Sphingobium yanoikuyae: one gene and its partner. The protein of the gene in region 1 interacts with the protein of each later gene in a pairwise test. Links are inferred from orthologs where the notes say so. Each region holds a gene or a part of one and is shown on either strand. Other genes may lie near its edges.

The links.
Region 2: the proteins of accC (region 1) and ribD interact in binary tests that used the Escherichia coli proteins (3 or more experiments, as listed by UniProt). The link is inferred for Sphingobium yanoikuyae from one-to-one orthologs.

The regions. Positions count from the first base shown.
Region 1 is NZ_CP139979.1:19,759-27,170, forward strand. The notes cover bases 4,405-7,368. They hold accC (acetyl-CoA carboxylase biotin carboxylase subunit), read right to left. Parts: upstream 6,581-7,368; coding sequence 5,228-6,580; downstream 4,405-5,227. Other genes in these bases: U0025_RS00115 (ParA family protein), read right to left, coding at 4,405-4,802; U0025_RS00120 (arsenate reductase family protein), read right to left, coding at 4,887-5,231; accB (acetyl-CoA carboxylase biotin carboxyl carrier protein), read right to left, coding at 6,593-7,081; aroQ (type II 3-dehydroquinate dehydratase), read right to left, coding at 7,165-7,368. Also shown: U0025_RS00105 (fatty acyl-AMP ligase), read left to right, coding at 1-1,631; U0025_RS00110 (putative bifunctional diguanylate cyclase/phosphodiesterase), read left to right, coding at 1,740-4,043; more of U0025_RS00115, read right to left, coding at 4,053-4,404; more of aroQ, read right to left, coding at 7,369-7,412. UniProt on the Escherichia coli protein: This protein is a component of the acetyl coenzyme A carboxylase complex; first, biotin carboxylase catalyzes the carboxylation of the carrier protein and then the transcarboxylase transfers the carboxyl group to form malonyl-CoA.
Region 2 is NZ_CP139979.1:3,892,341-3,899,787, forward strand. What follows is about bases 2,396-5,394. They hold ribD (bifunctional diaminohydroxyphosphoribosylaminopyrimidine deaminase/5-amino-6-(5-phosphoribosylamino)uracil reductase RibD), read left to right. Parts: upstream 2,396-3,417; coding sequence 3,418-4,371; downstream 4,372-5,394. Other genes in these bases: U0025_RS17980 (energy transducer TonB), read left to right, coding at 2,396-2,830; U0025_RS17985 (hypothetical protein), read left to right, coding at 2,882-3,382; U0025_RS17995 (riboflavin synthase), read left to right, coding at 4,408-5,016; ribB (3,4-dihydroxy-2-butanone-4-phosphate synthase), read left to right, coding at 5,090-5,394. In the rest of the region: U0025_RS17970 (DUF445 domain-containing protein), read left to right, coding at 1-1,254; U0025_RS17975 (hypothetical protein), read right to left, coding at 1,345-1,953; more of U0025_RS17980, read left to right, coding at 2,141-2,395; more of ribB, read left to right, coding at 5,395-6,370; ribH (6,7-dimethyl-8-ribityllumazine synthase), read left to right, coding at 6,382-6,804; U0025_RS18010 (alkene reductase), read right to left, coding at 6,880-7,447. UniProt on the Escherichia coli protein: Converts 2,5-diamino-6-(ribosylamino)-4(3h)-pyrimidinone 5'-phosphate into 5-amino-6-(ribosylamino)-2,4(1h,3h)-pyrimidinedione 5'-phosphate.

The sequences.
Region 1 (7,412 bases):
GCAAGCGCGGTCTCAATTTCCATGATGCGCGCGGCAATCTGGCGCGGCCCTATCCGTTCAGCGAACTGCGCGAGGACGCGATCGCCTGTGCCCATCGCCTGATTGCTCATGGCGTGAAGCCGGAAGACCGCGTCGCTCTGGTCGCCGAAACCGGCGCCGACTTCGCCATGCTGTTCTTCGGCATCGTCTATGCCGGTGCCTGGCCGGTGCCGCTGCCGTTGCCGACCAGCTTTGGCGGCAAGGAAAGCTATATCGACCAGCTCAATGTCCAGCTGTCGAGCTGTGACCCGATGCTGTTCCTCTTCCCCAAGGAACTGGAGGACATGGCGGGCGAATCCGGTCGGCAGAAGTCGGTCGAGAGCATCGCCTTCGAGGATTTCATCGCCCGCGACACGGTCCCCTGCGACCTGCCGCAGGCCAAGGGCGAGGAAATCGCCTATCTGCAATATTCGAGTGGTTCGACCCGCTTCCCCCATGGCGTCGCGGTGACGCACCATGCGCTGCTCAGCAACCTGTCGGCGCACAGCCATGGCATGGAAGTGCAGGAAAGCGATCGCTGCATCAGCTGGCTGCCCTGGTATCATGACATGGGCTTGGTCGGCTGCTTCCTGTCGGTCGTCGCCAATCAGGTGTCGACCGACTATATGAAGACCGAGGATTTCGCCCGCCGTCCGCTGGCTTGGCTGGACCTGATCAGCCGCAATGAAGGCACCTCGATCAGCTATTCGCCGACCTTCGGCTACGACATCTGCGCGCGTCGCATGTCGAGCCAGACCAAGGCGGCCGACCGTTTCGACCTGTCGCGCTGGCGCCTGGCCGGCAACGGTGCCGACATGATTCGCCCCGACGTGATGCAGAGCTTTGTCGATGCGTTTGGCGATGCCGGCTTCAGCCCCAAGGCGTTCCTGCCGAGCTATGGCCTGGCCGAAGCCACTCTGGCGGTCACCATCATGCCGCCGGGCGAAGGCATCATCGTCGAGCTGGTCGAGGAAACCGACCTGTCGGGCGGTGCCGCACCGGAAGGCCGTCCGCAGCGTTTCCGCTCGATCGTCAATTGCGGCAAGCCCGCCAAGGACATGATCGTCGAGATCCGCGACGAGGATGGCGGCCTGATGAACGAGCGCCAGATCGGCAAGGTCTGGACCACCGGCCCATCGCTGATGGTCGGCTATTTCCGCGATCCCGAAGCGACCGAAGCCTGCATGGCCGATGGCTGGCTGGATACGGGCGACATGGGCTATCTGTCCGATGGCTATCTCTACATTGTCGGCCGCGCCAAGGACATGATCATCATCAACGGCAAGAATCACTGGCCCCAGGATATCGAATGGGCCGTGGAGCAGCTGCCGGGCTTCAAGCAGGGCGACATTGCCGCCTTCGCGATCACCACGCCGGGCGGCGAGGAAGCGCCGGCGGTGCTGGTCCATTGCCGCACCTCCGACAATGAGGAGCGTTCGCGTCTGCGCGACCAGATTCGCGAGCGGGTTCGCGCCATCACCGGCATGAACTGCGTCGTCGAACTGGTGCCGCCGCGCACCCTGCCGCGCACCAGCTCCGGCAAGCTCAGCCGGTCCAAGGCACGCAACCTCTATCTGACCGGCGAGATCCGTCCTTACGATATCGCTGCCTGATCGGGCGACGCATACCGATTGATAACCATTGCCTGCTAGGCCGGGCATGTGGGTATCGAGCAAGGGCAATCCGAAACCGACCGACAGGGACGGGGTTCGCTAAGGGCGATGATGGGGCTCGCACGCCTCGTCGATGAAGCCGATATGCGCGTCCTGACTGCCCAGTTGCAGTCGGCAGATAGCGTCGCGCTGCTGCGTCTGGCGATGAACGTGTTCGGCCTGCTGTTCCTCTGGCGCGTGTTTGGCAGCCATGTTTCGGCGACCGTCATGATCGGCTGGAGCGTCGCGCTGATCGGTGCCGTTGCTATCAGTGCCCTGTTGATCCATCGCCGGAAGATCGGTGCCGGCGGCGTGCCGCAGGCGCGCGACCTGCGCCGCCATGCCCTGACCGGCCTGCTGCACGGCCTGGTCTGGGCGGCCTGCATGACGCTTTTTTCGAGGGGAGAGGGGGCTGAGCATCTCGTGGCGCTCTGGACCCTCATCAGCTGCATCATGGTGTGCGGCGCAATCAGCTATGCGGCGACGCCGCTGGCCGCGATCGCTTTCCTGGTGCCCTGCATCGTCGGCCTGTCGGCGATGTTCGACGGCGAAACCCTGTTACCGCTGCGGGCGCTCGCCACCAGCTATGCACTGTCGCTGCTGGTCGGTTGCCTCATCTATGCCCGCACCTTCGCGCGCCAGCACAGCACCACGGTCCAGCTGGCCGAGCAGACCGAAGTCGTCAGCCTGTTGCTGCGCGAATATGAGCAGGGCGCATCCGACTGGCTGTGGCAGACCGATGCGCTGCGCCGGATCAGCGGCGTATCCCAGCGTTTCGCCGAAAGCGTCGGCATGACGCCGCAGGCGCTGGAAGGGGCGCCGCTGGTCCAGGTTCTGGCCGGCGCCGGATGGGAAAGCGGCCGCTTCGCCTCCAGCCTGCATAGCCTGGCGGATCATCTCAAGCGGCGGGAAAGCTTCAGCAATCTGGCGTTGCCCGTCGATGTGCAGGGGCGCACGCGCTGGCTCGAACTGTCGGCCTCGCCCCGCTATGATGACAATGGCAATTTCCAGGGCTTTCGCGGTGTCGGGTCGGACATCACCATCCAGCGGGAATCGGCCGACAAGATCGCCCAGTTGGCGCGGTTCGACACGCTTACCGGCCTGCCCAACCGCGCCCATCTGCGCGATGCGCTGGATCAGGCGATGGCAGACACCGGCAATCGCCGGCCCGGCTGCGCGTTCCTGATGCTCGATCTCGACCGGTTCAAGGCGATCAATGACAGCCTGGGCCATCAGGTCGGCGACCAGCTGCTCAGCCAGGTGGCGCAGCGTCTGCGCCATGTCTGTGGCGGTGCCGGCTTTTGCGGTCGTATCGGTGGCGATGAATTTGGCGTGGTGATTGCGCGGATCGACGACGACCGGGCGGTGGCGCGCCTGTCGATCGCGATCATCGACGCCCTGTCGGCCCCCTATCAGATCGATCAGCATGTGCTGCATGTCGGGGCGTCGGTCGGCTCGGCCGTCTCGCCTATCGATGGGCATCAGTCCGAATCGATCATCCGCAGCGCCGATCTGGCGCTCTATCGCGCCAAGGACGAAGGCGGCGGCGTCCATTGCCCCTATGAGCCGCAGTTGCATGCCAAGGCCGAGGAACGGCAGCGGCTGGAGCAGGCGCTGCGCGAGGCGCTGGAAAAGGATCAGCTCCATCTTCTCTATCAGCCGGTGGTGGATGCCACCTCAGGCGTGATTACCGGGTTCGAGGCGCTGGCGCGCTGGACCCATCCCGAACTGGGGCCGATCCCGCCGTCGAAATTCGTGCCGGTGGCCGAAGAGGCACGGTTGATCGGGCCGATCGGCGAATGGGTGCTGCGGACCGCCTGCCGCGAGGCGATGCGCTGGCCCGCGCATATAAGGGTTGCCGTCAACGTGTCGGCGGAGCAATTGCATCAGTCCAACTTCATATCCGCGGTGATCAATGCGCTGGCCCAGAGCGGGCTCGATGCGCGGCGGCTGGAGCTGGAGGTCACCGAAAGCGTGTTCATGCATGAGGATGACGGCGCGCTGCGCGTGCTGGATCAGTTGCAGGCGATGGGCATACAATTGTCGCTCGACGATTTCGGCACCGGCTATTCCTCGCTCGGCTATCTCAGCCGCACCCGTTTCAACACGATCAAGATCGACCGCAGCTTCGTCGTCGGAGCGGCGCATAACACGCCGGAGAATCTGGCGATCATCCGGGCGGTGGTGACGCTGGCGGAAAGCCTGGGCATGTCGACCACGGCGGAAGGGGTGGAAACCGCGACCGAACTGGACATGGTGCGCCGGCTGGGCTGCAAGAAAGTGCAGGGCTATTATTATGGCCGGCCGATGCTGCCACAGGATGCGGCGCGCCTGTTCCCCGATCCGCCGGCGCAGGCCTGCGCCGTAGGCTGAGGCACGGCCTCAGCCCTGCTGAACCTGCCGTTCGACCATCGTCCATAGCGCGCCGAAGGCCTGGGCCGGGGGCGAGGCGGGGGCGAAGGCGCCCAGTGGCTTGCGACGGACCGTCATCTGCTCGATCGTGCTGGCCATCGGGATCGCTCCCCAGCCGGGCTGCTCGTCCAGTGCCTTGCGATGCAGGCTGCGGCGGCGGTCGACCATCGAATAGACCGGCAGGATCGGCGCATGATTGCCGCCGCGCTGGACCAGATAGCGTGCCACCTCGCCCATCGCGCGCTGCGACAGGGGGGAGGGGATGACCGGGATGACGATCAGGTCCGCGGCGCGCAGCACCTGCTCGCTGGTTTCGGTGAGGCCCGGTGGGCAATCGAGGATGATGCGGTCATAATCCTTGCCCAGGCTCTCGATCAGCTTGGCCAGCCGCTTCTTCTTGTCCATCTCGCGGAACAGATGGTCGAGGCTGCGCAGCGAGGTGTCGGCGGCGATCAGGTCCAGACCCGGCACGGTGGTGGGTTGGATCAGCTTGCGGACCTCGACATCTTTGCTGAAGATGGCCTGGGCCGCATCGCGGCTTTCAAGATCGGTGGAGAAGAGCCAGCTCGACGCCGCCTGCGGGTCGAGATCCCAGAGCAGGGTCCGCCGCTTCGATATGCTCGCCGCCGCCCAGGCGAGGTTGACCGAAAAGGTGGTTTTGCCAACGCCCCCCTTGAGGCTGTAGACGGCGATGGTCGCCAATGCCGGTTCCTTTGCCATGGGAGAGGAAGCTACGGCTTCCCCCCGTCAAAGCAAGGGCTCAAATCAGCCGCTTGTTACATGGGCGTGACAAGCGGCTGATATTCAGAGAATTTCCAGAACCTTGTCCTGGGGGCGGCAGAAGCGCACGCCCTTTTCGGTTTCGACGAAGGGGCGGTTCACATAGGCCGGATTGGCCGCCATCTCGTCCAGGATCGCATCCGCCGTCATGTCCGACAGGCCGCGTTCCTCGGCATCGGTGCCCATCTTGCGGACCGCTTCGGCCGGAGTCATCCCGGCGTCGGCGAACAGCTGGGCCAGCTTGTCGCGGGTGAAGGGGGTCTTGAGATATTCGACCACCTCCACCTCGACGCCGGGCGTTTCCTCAAGGATCGCCAGCGTCTTGCGCGACGTGCCGCATTTGGGATTGTGCCAGATGGTGGCCTTCACTGGCCATCCTCACGGGCAAGCCATTCTTCCAGCCACTTGATCGTATAGTCACCGTTGAGGAATTCGGGATCCTTCAGCAGCGCCTGATGCAGCGGGATGGTGGTCTTCATCCCTTCGATCACATATTCCTCCAGCGCGCGGCGCAGACGCATGATCGCGCCCTCGCGGGTGCGGCCATAGACGATCAGCTTGCCGATCATGGAGTCATAATAAGGCGGCACCTTATAGCCCTGATACAGGCCGCTATCGACGCGGACATGCATGCCGCCCGGAACATGATAGCTGGTGACGGTGCCCGGCGAAGGCGCGAAGGTCTTGGGATCTTCCGCGTTGATGCGGCATTCGATCGCATGGCCGGTGAAGCGGATATCTTCCTGGTTCACCGACAGGGGCTTGCCTTCGGCAACGCGGATCTGTTCGCGCACCAGGTCGAGGCCGGTGATCATCTCGGTCACCGGATGTTCCACCTGCAGGCGGGTGTTCATCTCGATGAAGTAGAATTCGCCATTTTCCCACAGGAACTCGATGGTGCCCGCGCCGCGATAGCCCATGTCTGCCATCGCCTTGGCGCAGATGCCGCCGATCCTTTCGCGCTCGGCCTGGCTCAGGACGGGCGAGGGCGCTTCTTCCAGCACCTTCTGGTGGCGACGCTGCAGCGAGCAGTCGCGTTCGCCGAGGTGAATGGCATTGCCATTGCCGTCGCCGAACACCTGGATTTCGATGTGGCGCGGATTGCCGAGATATTTCTCGATATAGACGGTGGCGTCGCCGAACGCGGCCTTCGCTTCCGAACCGGCCTGCTGCATCAGCGTTTCGAGCTGGTCGGGCGAGGTGCAGACCTTCATGCCGCGACCGCCGCCGCCGGACGCGGCCTTGATGATCACCGGATAGCCGGCAGCATCGGCAATTGCGCGCGCTTCCTCGACATCGCTCACGGCGCCGTCCGAACCCGGCACCAGCGGCAGGCCGAGCGCGCCAGCGGTACGCTTCGCCTCGATCTTGTCGCCCATGGTGCGGATATGTTCGGGCTTGGGACCGACAAAGGCGAGGCCATGGGCCTCTACGATTTCGGCGAACTTGGCGTTTTCGCTGAGGAAGCCATAGCCCGGATGAATCGCGTCGGCGCCGCTGATCTCAGCCGCCGAGATGATTGCGGCGATGTTGAGATAGCTGTCCTTGGCAGCGGGCGGCCCGATGCAGATCGCCTCGTCGGCGAGGCGCACATGCATGGCATCGGCGTCGGCGGTCGAATGGACCGCCACCGTCTTGATGCCCATTTCATGGCAGGCGCGGTGGATGCGCAGCGCGATTTCGCCCCGGTTGGCGATCAGCAGTTTTTCGATGGCCATGGGATCGCGGCCTTATTCGATGACGATCAGCGGCTGGTCATATTCGACCGGCTGGCCGTTATCGACCAGCACGGCCTTGACGGTGCCGGCGACGGGCGCGGTAATCGCGTTCATCACCTTCATGGCCTCGACGATCAGCACGGTTTCGCCGGCCTTTACCTGTGCACCGACGCGCGCGAAGGGCGCGGCGCCCGGCTCGGCCGAGAGATAGGCGGTGCCGACGATCGGCGACTTCACCACATTGCCGGCGGGCAGGGCAGGCTCGGCCGCCGCGGCGGGAGCAGCGGCCGGTGCCGCAGCAGGGGCAGCGACGGGTGCCGCTACGGCAGCGGGCGCTGCGAAGATGGGGGCGCCGCCACCGATCTTGCGCGCCACGCGAATCTTGCGATCGCCGTCCTCGACCTCGATCTCGGTCAGGTTGGTGTCGTCCAGCAAAGCTGCCAGTTCGCGCACCAGGGTGACGTCCACCTGCATCGCGCCCTTGTCATGCTTGTCGTTCATGCTTGACCCTTGTCGTCTTTCAAAATGCGTTCTGGCGGCCAGCGCCTATGCTCATTTGCGCCAAAGCGCAACTTTTGTGCGTTCTACAGTTCCAGAGCTGCTTCGAGCGCCAGCATGTAGGACATGGCGCCAAAGCCCGCGATCGTGCCCTTGGCGGCCATGCCGACATAGGATTTGTGGCGGAAGGCCTCGCGCGTGTGCGGGTTAGACAGGTGGATCTCTATCACCGGCACGGTGATGCTCTTGATCGCATCATGCAGCGCGATCGACGTGTGGGTATAGGCGCCGGGATTCATGATGATGGCGTGGGCGCCCTCGCGATGCGCCTCCT
Region 2 (7,447 bases), 3.9 Mb from region 1 along the record:
CGCATGCCCCGCTCGCCCCTCGACGCCGCCGCCCATCCCGCGCGGCGCATGCGGCTGGTGGCGACGGGGATGTTGCTGGCGATGGCGGCGCTCTTCATCGCGGCGCGCGCCACCGTCCATCTCCATCCCGCGATCGGCTTCGTCCAGGCCTTTGCCGAGGCGGCGATGGTCGGCGGCCTGGCCGACTGGTTCGCGGTCACCGCCCTGTTCCGCCATCCGCTCGGCCTGCCGATCCCGCATACGGCGATCATTCCGCGCAACAAGGACCGGATCGGCGACACGCTGGCAATATTCCTGCGCGACAATTTCCTGATCCCGGCCGTCGTCGCGCGGCGGATGCGCGGCATGGACGTGGCCGGTGCGGCCGGCCGTTTCCTCGCCAGCCCGTCCGCCGGCGACGGGCGACTGCGCGTCGGCGCATCCCGGTTGCTCGCCGACATGCTGGAGGCGCTGGACCAGGAACGGCTGGGCGGGATGGTGAAGGGCGCGATCGGCCAGCGGCTGCGCGCGATCAAGGTCGGCCCGCTGGTGGGGCAAGCAATTGAGGCGGCGATGCGCGACGGCCGCCATGCGCCGGTGATGGATGGCATCATCCAGTGGGCCGACAGGGCGCTGGAGGCGAATGACCATCTGATCCGCCAGATGGTGCATGAGCGCGCCGGCACGGTGCTGCGCTGGACCGGGCTGGACGAAAATCTGGCCAATGCGATTCTGGGCGGCCTGCGCAAGTTGTTGGCGGACATGGCCGCCGATCCTGGCCACAGCCTGCGCCTCAAGGCCGAGGAAGGCATGGCCAAGCTTGCCTTCGATCTGCAGTTCGACATCGAGATGCAGGCGAAGGCCGCGAAGATCCGCGACGAGATACTCGACAATCCTGCGATGCAGCGCTGGATCGAGGGGATGTGGGAACAGGCCCGCACCGGCCTGCTGCGTGCGGTGCGCGATCCGGGCAAGGCGATGGCGGGGCGACTGGGCGAGGCGTTGCAGCAACTGGGCGGCACCCTGCAGGAGGATGCGCGGCTAAAACTGGTGATCAATCGCTTCGTGCGGCGCGGCGCGGTCGGGGCCACGGCGACCTATGGCGATTCGATCGTCAAGCTGGTGAGCGAGACGGTGCGCGGATGGGATGCCGGCACGGTCACCAGCCGGCTGGAGAATGCGGTCGGTCGCGACCTGCAATATATCCGCATCAACGGCACGCTGGTCGGCGGGCTGGTTGGGCTGGCGATCCACGCGATCGACACATTCTTCTGAGAAATGGTCGGGGCGCATCGGGCCAAAAACGACGCGCCCCGACCGGAACCGGTCGCACAGAGGAGAAGGCCCCCGGTTCCTAACTGAACATCAGTCTTCGGGACCGCCCTCACCCCCCGGTGGTGGCGGCGATGGCGGTAGCTCGTCGGCGCTCAGCACGCCGTCGCCATTGCGGTCTAGATCATGGAACATGGCGAGCGACGGGGCGGAAAATTCGGCGCGATCGATCACGCCATCCTCATTACCATCCTCGGGATAGGGCATGGCGCGGCCCGGAGGTGGGGGTGGAGCGGCGTCGCCACTCTGGCCGCCCGGTCGCGGGCCGGGTGGCGGACCACCGGGCGGAGGGCCGCCAGCGCCACCGGGGCCGCCGCCAGGACCACCACGGCCATGCCGACGTTCGCCCTGCCCTTCCTGCCGCGGGGTGCGCTGATGGCCCAGCATCTGTTGCATGGCTTCGGCCGAGATCGCCCCATCGCCATCCGAATCCATCGCCGAAAAGCGGCGGTCGAGCCAGGCGTGCATCTCGTCCCGCGTGATCCGGCCATCACCGTCGGCATCGGCTGCCCAGGGCCCCTCGGGCCGTGTCCCGCCGTCATGCGGACCTTCCGTCCGCGCAGACAGGTCGGCTGGCTGCTGGGCGAACAGCGGCACCGGCAGCAACAGGGTCGACAAGAGCAGCATCGTGGGAAGGCGCATCGGGGTTCCTGGATTTGCGTTGCCCCAATGTCTCGCACCGCCGCATTGCCCCGATATGTCCCGAGGCAACGCGAATATTTCAGGCGCACCGCATTCCTGAAAATTGATGTTGCAACATATCATATTTTGATGTTGTATCATTTCATGGCCGTCGGAGAGACGGCGCCACGAGAGGAGGGTGCAGTCCATGTATATGACGATGCAACCGACACAGGATGCGACCCGGTCGGGCTATGCCGCGCGGCGCAAATCACCGATCGGGATCGGCGGGGCAATTGCGGTCCATGCCGTGGTGGTCGGCGCCTTCCTGCTGATGCCCAAGGAGGTCATCGACTGGGTGCGGCCGACGCCGCCGATCACCGGCTATCCGGTGCCGCTGCCCCCACCGCCTGAACCGGCGCCGCCGGAACCGACCACCCAGACGGTCCAGACCAATCCGCTGCCGCAAAAGCCGACGACCACCGATCCGATCGTACCGATGCCCGTTCCGGCCGGCCCGACGATCGAAACCGGCCCATCCTCGCCCTTTGACGGCTCTGGAACCGGGACAGTCATCGATCCCCCCCTGCCCCCGCCACATATCCCGGTCCTGATCGATGCGACGATAGCGCCAAACGCGCTGGGGTCTTTCCAACCCGATTATCCCGGCGCGATGATCCGCCAGGGGCTGGAGGGCAACGTCACCGTGCGCGTCACCATCAGTCCGGAAGGCCGCGTCAGCGACATCGTCAAGATTTCGGCGACCGACGAGAGCTTCTGGCTCGCCACCCAGAAGCATGCGCTGCGCAAATGGCGCTTCCGGCCGGCAACGCGCGACGGTGTTGCTGTGAGCAGCGTCAAGACGCTGACCGTGCGCTTCACCCTGACCGATCGCTGAGCAGAGGACGGGCGGGCATAGCCCGCCCGTTCCTTCATGGAGGGATGTTCGATGGATCATTTTGCATCCGCGCCCGCCCTGCCCTATAAGCGCGGCATGGCGATATTTCCCCGTCCCGTTTCTCCCAAGAGCGCCTTTGGTGATTTCTGGAGCTATTTCCGGCAGCAGCGCCAGCATAAATGGCCGCTGCTCGGCGTGTCCGCGGCCTTCACCTATGTGATCGTCTGGGCCTTCATCGTCGACGCGAACACAAACACGATGCCGACCCGCAACAAGATCATCTATGTCCAGAGCTGGGATGCGAACCGTTCCGACGCGGCGGTGATCCTGCAGCAGAAGATCGACTTCGCCAAGCGCGAGGCGGCCCTCGTCAAGCAGCAGAAGAAGATGCAGGGCTTTGCCGACGCATTCGGCATCGAATGGCGCGACGAAGAGGCCCGCAACACTGCGCGGCGCAAGGAAGCCGTCCGCCAGATCAATGGCTTGCTGGACCAGCGGCTGGCCAAGGCGGAGGCCGAACAGAAGGTCGACGCGGCGACCGCCAAACCCTGACCATGATCACCGACGTCGCCGCTGACCGTCGCTATATGGCGGCGGCGATCGCCCTGTCGGAACGTGGCCGGGGCCTGTCCACGCCCAATCCCAATGTCGGCTGCCTGATCGTGCGCGGTGGCCATGTCGTCGGCCGCGGCTGGACCCAGAAGGGCGGCCGCCCCCATGCCGAGGCGCAGGCGCTGGACGAGGCGATGGACCGGGCCGAAGGTGCCACCGCCTATGTCACGCTGGAACCCTGTTTTCACCTGAGTCCGCGCGGGCCGCGCTGCGCCGACCTGATGGCGCGCGCCGGCGTCGCCCGAGTCGTGATTGCGCTGCGTGATCCCGATCCGCGCACCGATGGCCAGGGCGCCGCCTGGCTGCGCGAACGTGGCGTGACGGTCGAGATGGGGCTAATGGCGGCCGAGGCCGCCGAGGCGATGCGCGGTTTCGTGCTGCGCCAGACTCTGGGGCGCCCGGCAGTGACGCTGAAGCTGGGCCTCTCGCTCGACGGGCGGATCGCGCTGGCTGACGGGTCGAGTCGCTGGATCACCGGGCCGGATGCTCGTGCCCATGCCCATCTGGAGCGGGCACGGCATGACGCCATATTGGTCGGCGGCGGCACGCTGCGCGCCGATGCGCCCAGTCTGGACGTGCGCCTGCCGGGGCTGAAGGAGCGATCGCCCCGCCGGCTGCTGCTGAGCCGGAGCGCCGCGCCCGAAGGCTGGAGCGCGATTGCCGATCCGGAGGATATCGCGACGCTCGACCGGGTCGATCATCTGATGATCGAGGGCGGGGCCGAGACCGCCGCCGCTTTCCTGCGTGCCGATCTGGTCGACCGGCTGCTGCTCTATCGCGCGCCGATCCTGATCGGGGCGGGCCTAGCCGGGATCGGCGACATCGGCCTGACCGACCTGGCTGATGCCCATGGGCGCTGGCGCCAGACCGACCAGCGTCAGTTCGGCCCGGACCGGCTGGAGGTTTACGCGCGGACGCGCAGCGCCTAGATCAGCGCAAATTTCTTTCCCAAGGATCTGGGCACCATGTTCACCGGCATCATCACCGACATCGGCACCATCCGCACCCATGAGCAGCGCGGCGACCTGCGCCTGGTCATCGAAAGCGGCTATGACATGGAGACGGTCGCGATCGGCGCATCGATCGCCTGTTCGGGCGCCTGCCTGACGGTGGTCGAAAAGGGGCCGGGCTGGTTCGCGGTCGACCTGTCGGCCGAGACTGTCGCCCGCACCGCGCCGGGCCTGTGGGTGCAGGGCGGCAAGCTCAACCTGGAACGCGCGTTGAAGGTCGGCGACGAGCTGGGCGGCCATATCGTCACCGGCCATGTCGACGGCATCGGCCATCTGGTGTCGGCCAGCCGCGAGGGCGATTCGATCCGCCTGGTCATCAGCGCACCGGCGGAACTGGCTGCCGCACTGGCCGCCAAGGGGTCGATCACATTGGACGGCATCTCGCTGACCGTGAACAGCGTCGAGGATCAGCCCGACGGCAGCGTGCATTTCGGCCTCAACATCATCCCGCACACCGCGATTGCTACCACGCTGGACAGCCTGCCCGACAGCCGGGCGTTCAATCTGGAGATCGATGTGCTGGCCCGCTATCTCGACCGGATGCAAAGTCTTCGCAGTAAATGATGTGATTTCACTCTTGAAGAAATCACATCACAGTGTGATATAACGCTCATCCCCGATCCGGGAAGGAGTGTTTATGTCGTCCTCGCTTATCGATTCCGTCCGCGCCCTCGTCACCGATGGCGGCATGTCCCGATCGGGTCTGGCGCGCGCCGCCGGTCTGCACGCCAACAGCTTGCGCAAGCTGGGCGAAGGCGACTGGAACCCGACCGCCGAGACGCTGGGCAAGCTGGAGGCCTATCTGCTCAAGCGCGAGGGCGGCACCGCACTTGCCAGCCCCGAGGAAATCATCAACGAGGCCCGCAACGGCCGCATGTTCATCCTGGTCGATGACGAGGATCGCGAGAATGAGGGCGATCTGGTCATCCCCGCCCAGATGGCGACCCCCGACGCGATCAATTTCATGGCCACCCATGGCCGCGGCCTCATCTGCCTGGCACTGACCAAGGATCGCGTCGACCAGCTGGGGCTCGACCTGATGAGCCGCAACAATGGCACCCGCCACGAAACGGCGTTCACCGTGTCGATCGAGGCGCGTGAAGGCGTCGACACCGGCATCAGCGCCGCCGACCGCGCCCGCACCGTATCCGTCGCCATCGACGCGTCCAAAACGCGCGCCGACATCGTGACGCCTGGCCATGTCTTCCCGCTGATCGCCCGTGACGGCGGCGTGCTTGTGCGGACCGGCCATACCGAGGCGGCGGTGGACGTCGCCCGCCTGGCCGGCCTCAATCCGTCCGGCGTCATTTGCGAAGTGATGAAGGACGACGGCACGATGGCGCGCCTCGACGACCTGATCGTCTTTGCCCAGAAGCACAAGATGAAGATCGGCACGATTCGCGACCTGATCGCCTATCGCCGCCGCCACGACCATGTGGTCGAGCGTCGCGCCGAAACCAGCTTCGAAAGCAAATGGGGCGGCGAGTGGAAGGCAATCACCTTCTTCAACCGCGCCACCCAGTCCGAGCAGCTGGTTTTGCAGAAGGGCCGCATCAGCCCCGACCAGCCGACCCTTGTGCGCATGCATCAATTGGCTCCGCTGAGCGACATTTTCGGTGCCGAAGGCCCGCGTGGCGACATGCTGGCCCGATCGATGGAAATCATCGACAAGGAAGGCGCCGGCGTGGTCGTGCTGCTGCGTGACGGCGAACCCGACATGCTGACCCGCATGATCCAGGCCCATGCCGGCAAGGCACCGGCGGGCATGGACGAACTGCGCGACTATGGCGTGGGCGCACAGATCCTGGCGGAACTGGGCGTGCATGACATGATCCTGCTCAGCAACACCCAGCACAGCCTGATCGCCCTTGACGGCTATGACCTGGCCGTGGTTGGGCAGCGTCCGATCGAGCTCTGAAGGATATTCACATGGCCAAGTTTCTCATCGTCGAAGCCCGCTTCTACGACCATCTCAACGACCTGCTGATCGAAGGCGCGAAGGCTGCGCTGGACGAAGCCGGCCACAAATATGAGGTGGTGACCGTTCCGGGCGCGCTGGAAATCCCCGGCGCGATCGCGCTGGCAGCCGAGACCGGCCGCTTTGACGGCTTCGTCGCGATCGGCGTGGTGATCCGCGGCGAAACCTATCATTTCGAAGTGGTGTCGAACGAAAGCGCGCGCGGCCTGATGGCACTGAGCATGGACGCGATCGCCATCGGCAACGGCATCCTGACCGTCGAGAATGAGGAGCAGGCCCTGGTCCGCGCCCGTCCCGACCAGAAGGACAAGGGCGGCGAAGCGGCCAAGGCAGCGATCGCCATGCTGGGCCTGCGCGAGCGTTTCGCGATCTGATCCCCGGCCTTTCGGCAGACACAAATAAGGGCGCGCTCCGCGAGGAACGCGCCCTTCTTCATGGGTGACGAGGGATCAGGCGGCCGCCTTTTTCTCGGCCAGGGTCGGATAGTCGGTATAACCCTCCGCACCCTGGCTGTAGAAGGTCGCCATCTGCGCCTGGGTCAGCGGCGCGCCTTCGCGCAGACGATCGACCAGATCGGGATTGGCGAGGAAGGGGCGACCGAAGCTGATCGCGTCGGCCAGGCCAGAGGCGAGATCGGCCTGGGCGCGACCCAGCCCATAATCGCTGTTGAGGACCAGCGGCCCCTTGAAATGCTGGCGGATCAGCGGCGACAGGCGCGGCACGTCGGTGGCGCCGAAGGTGCCGTCCGGGCCGGGCTCGCGCAGTTCGAGGAAGGCGATGCCGATCTGGTTCAGCACATCGGCGGCGGCGGCGAACAGCGGCTCGGGATTGCTGTCATTGACGCCCTGGGTATCGCCATTGGGCGACAGGCGCACGGACACGCGATCGGCACCGATCGCATCGACCACCGCCTGAGTCACTTCGCGCAGCAGGCGGACGCGATTCTCGATGCTGCCGCCATAGATGTCATCGCGAAAATTGCTGTTGTCGCGCAGGAACTGGTCGATCAGATAGCCA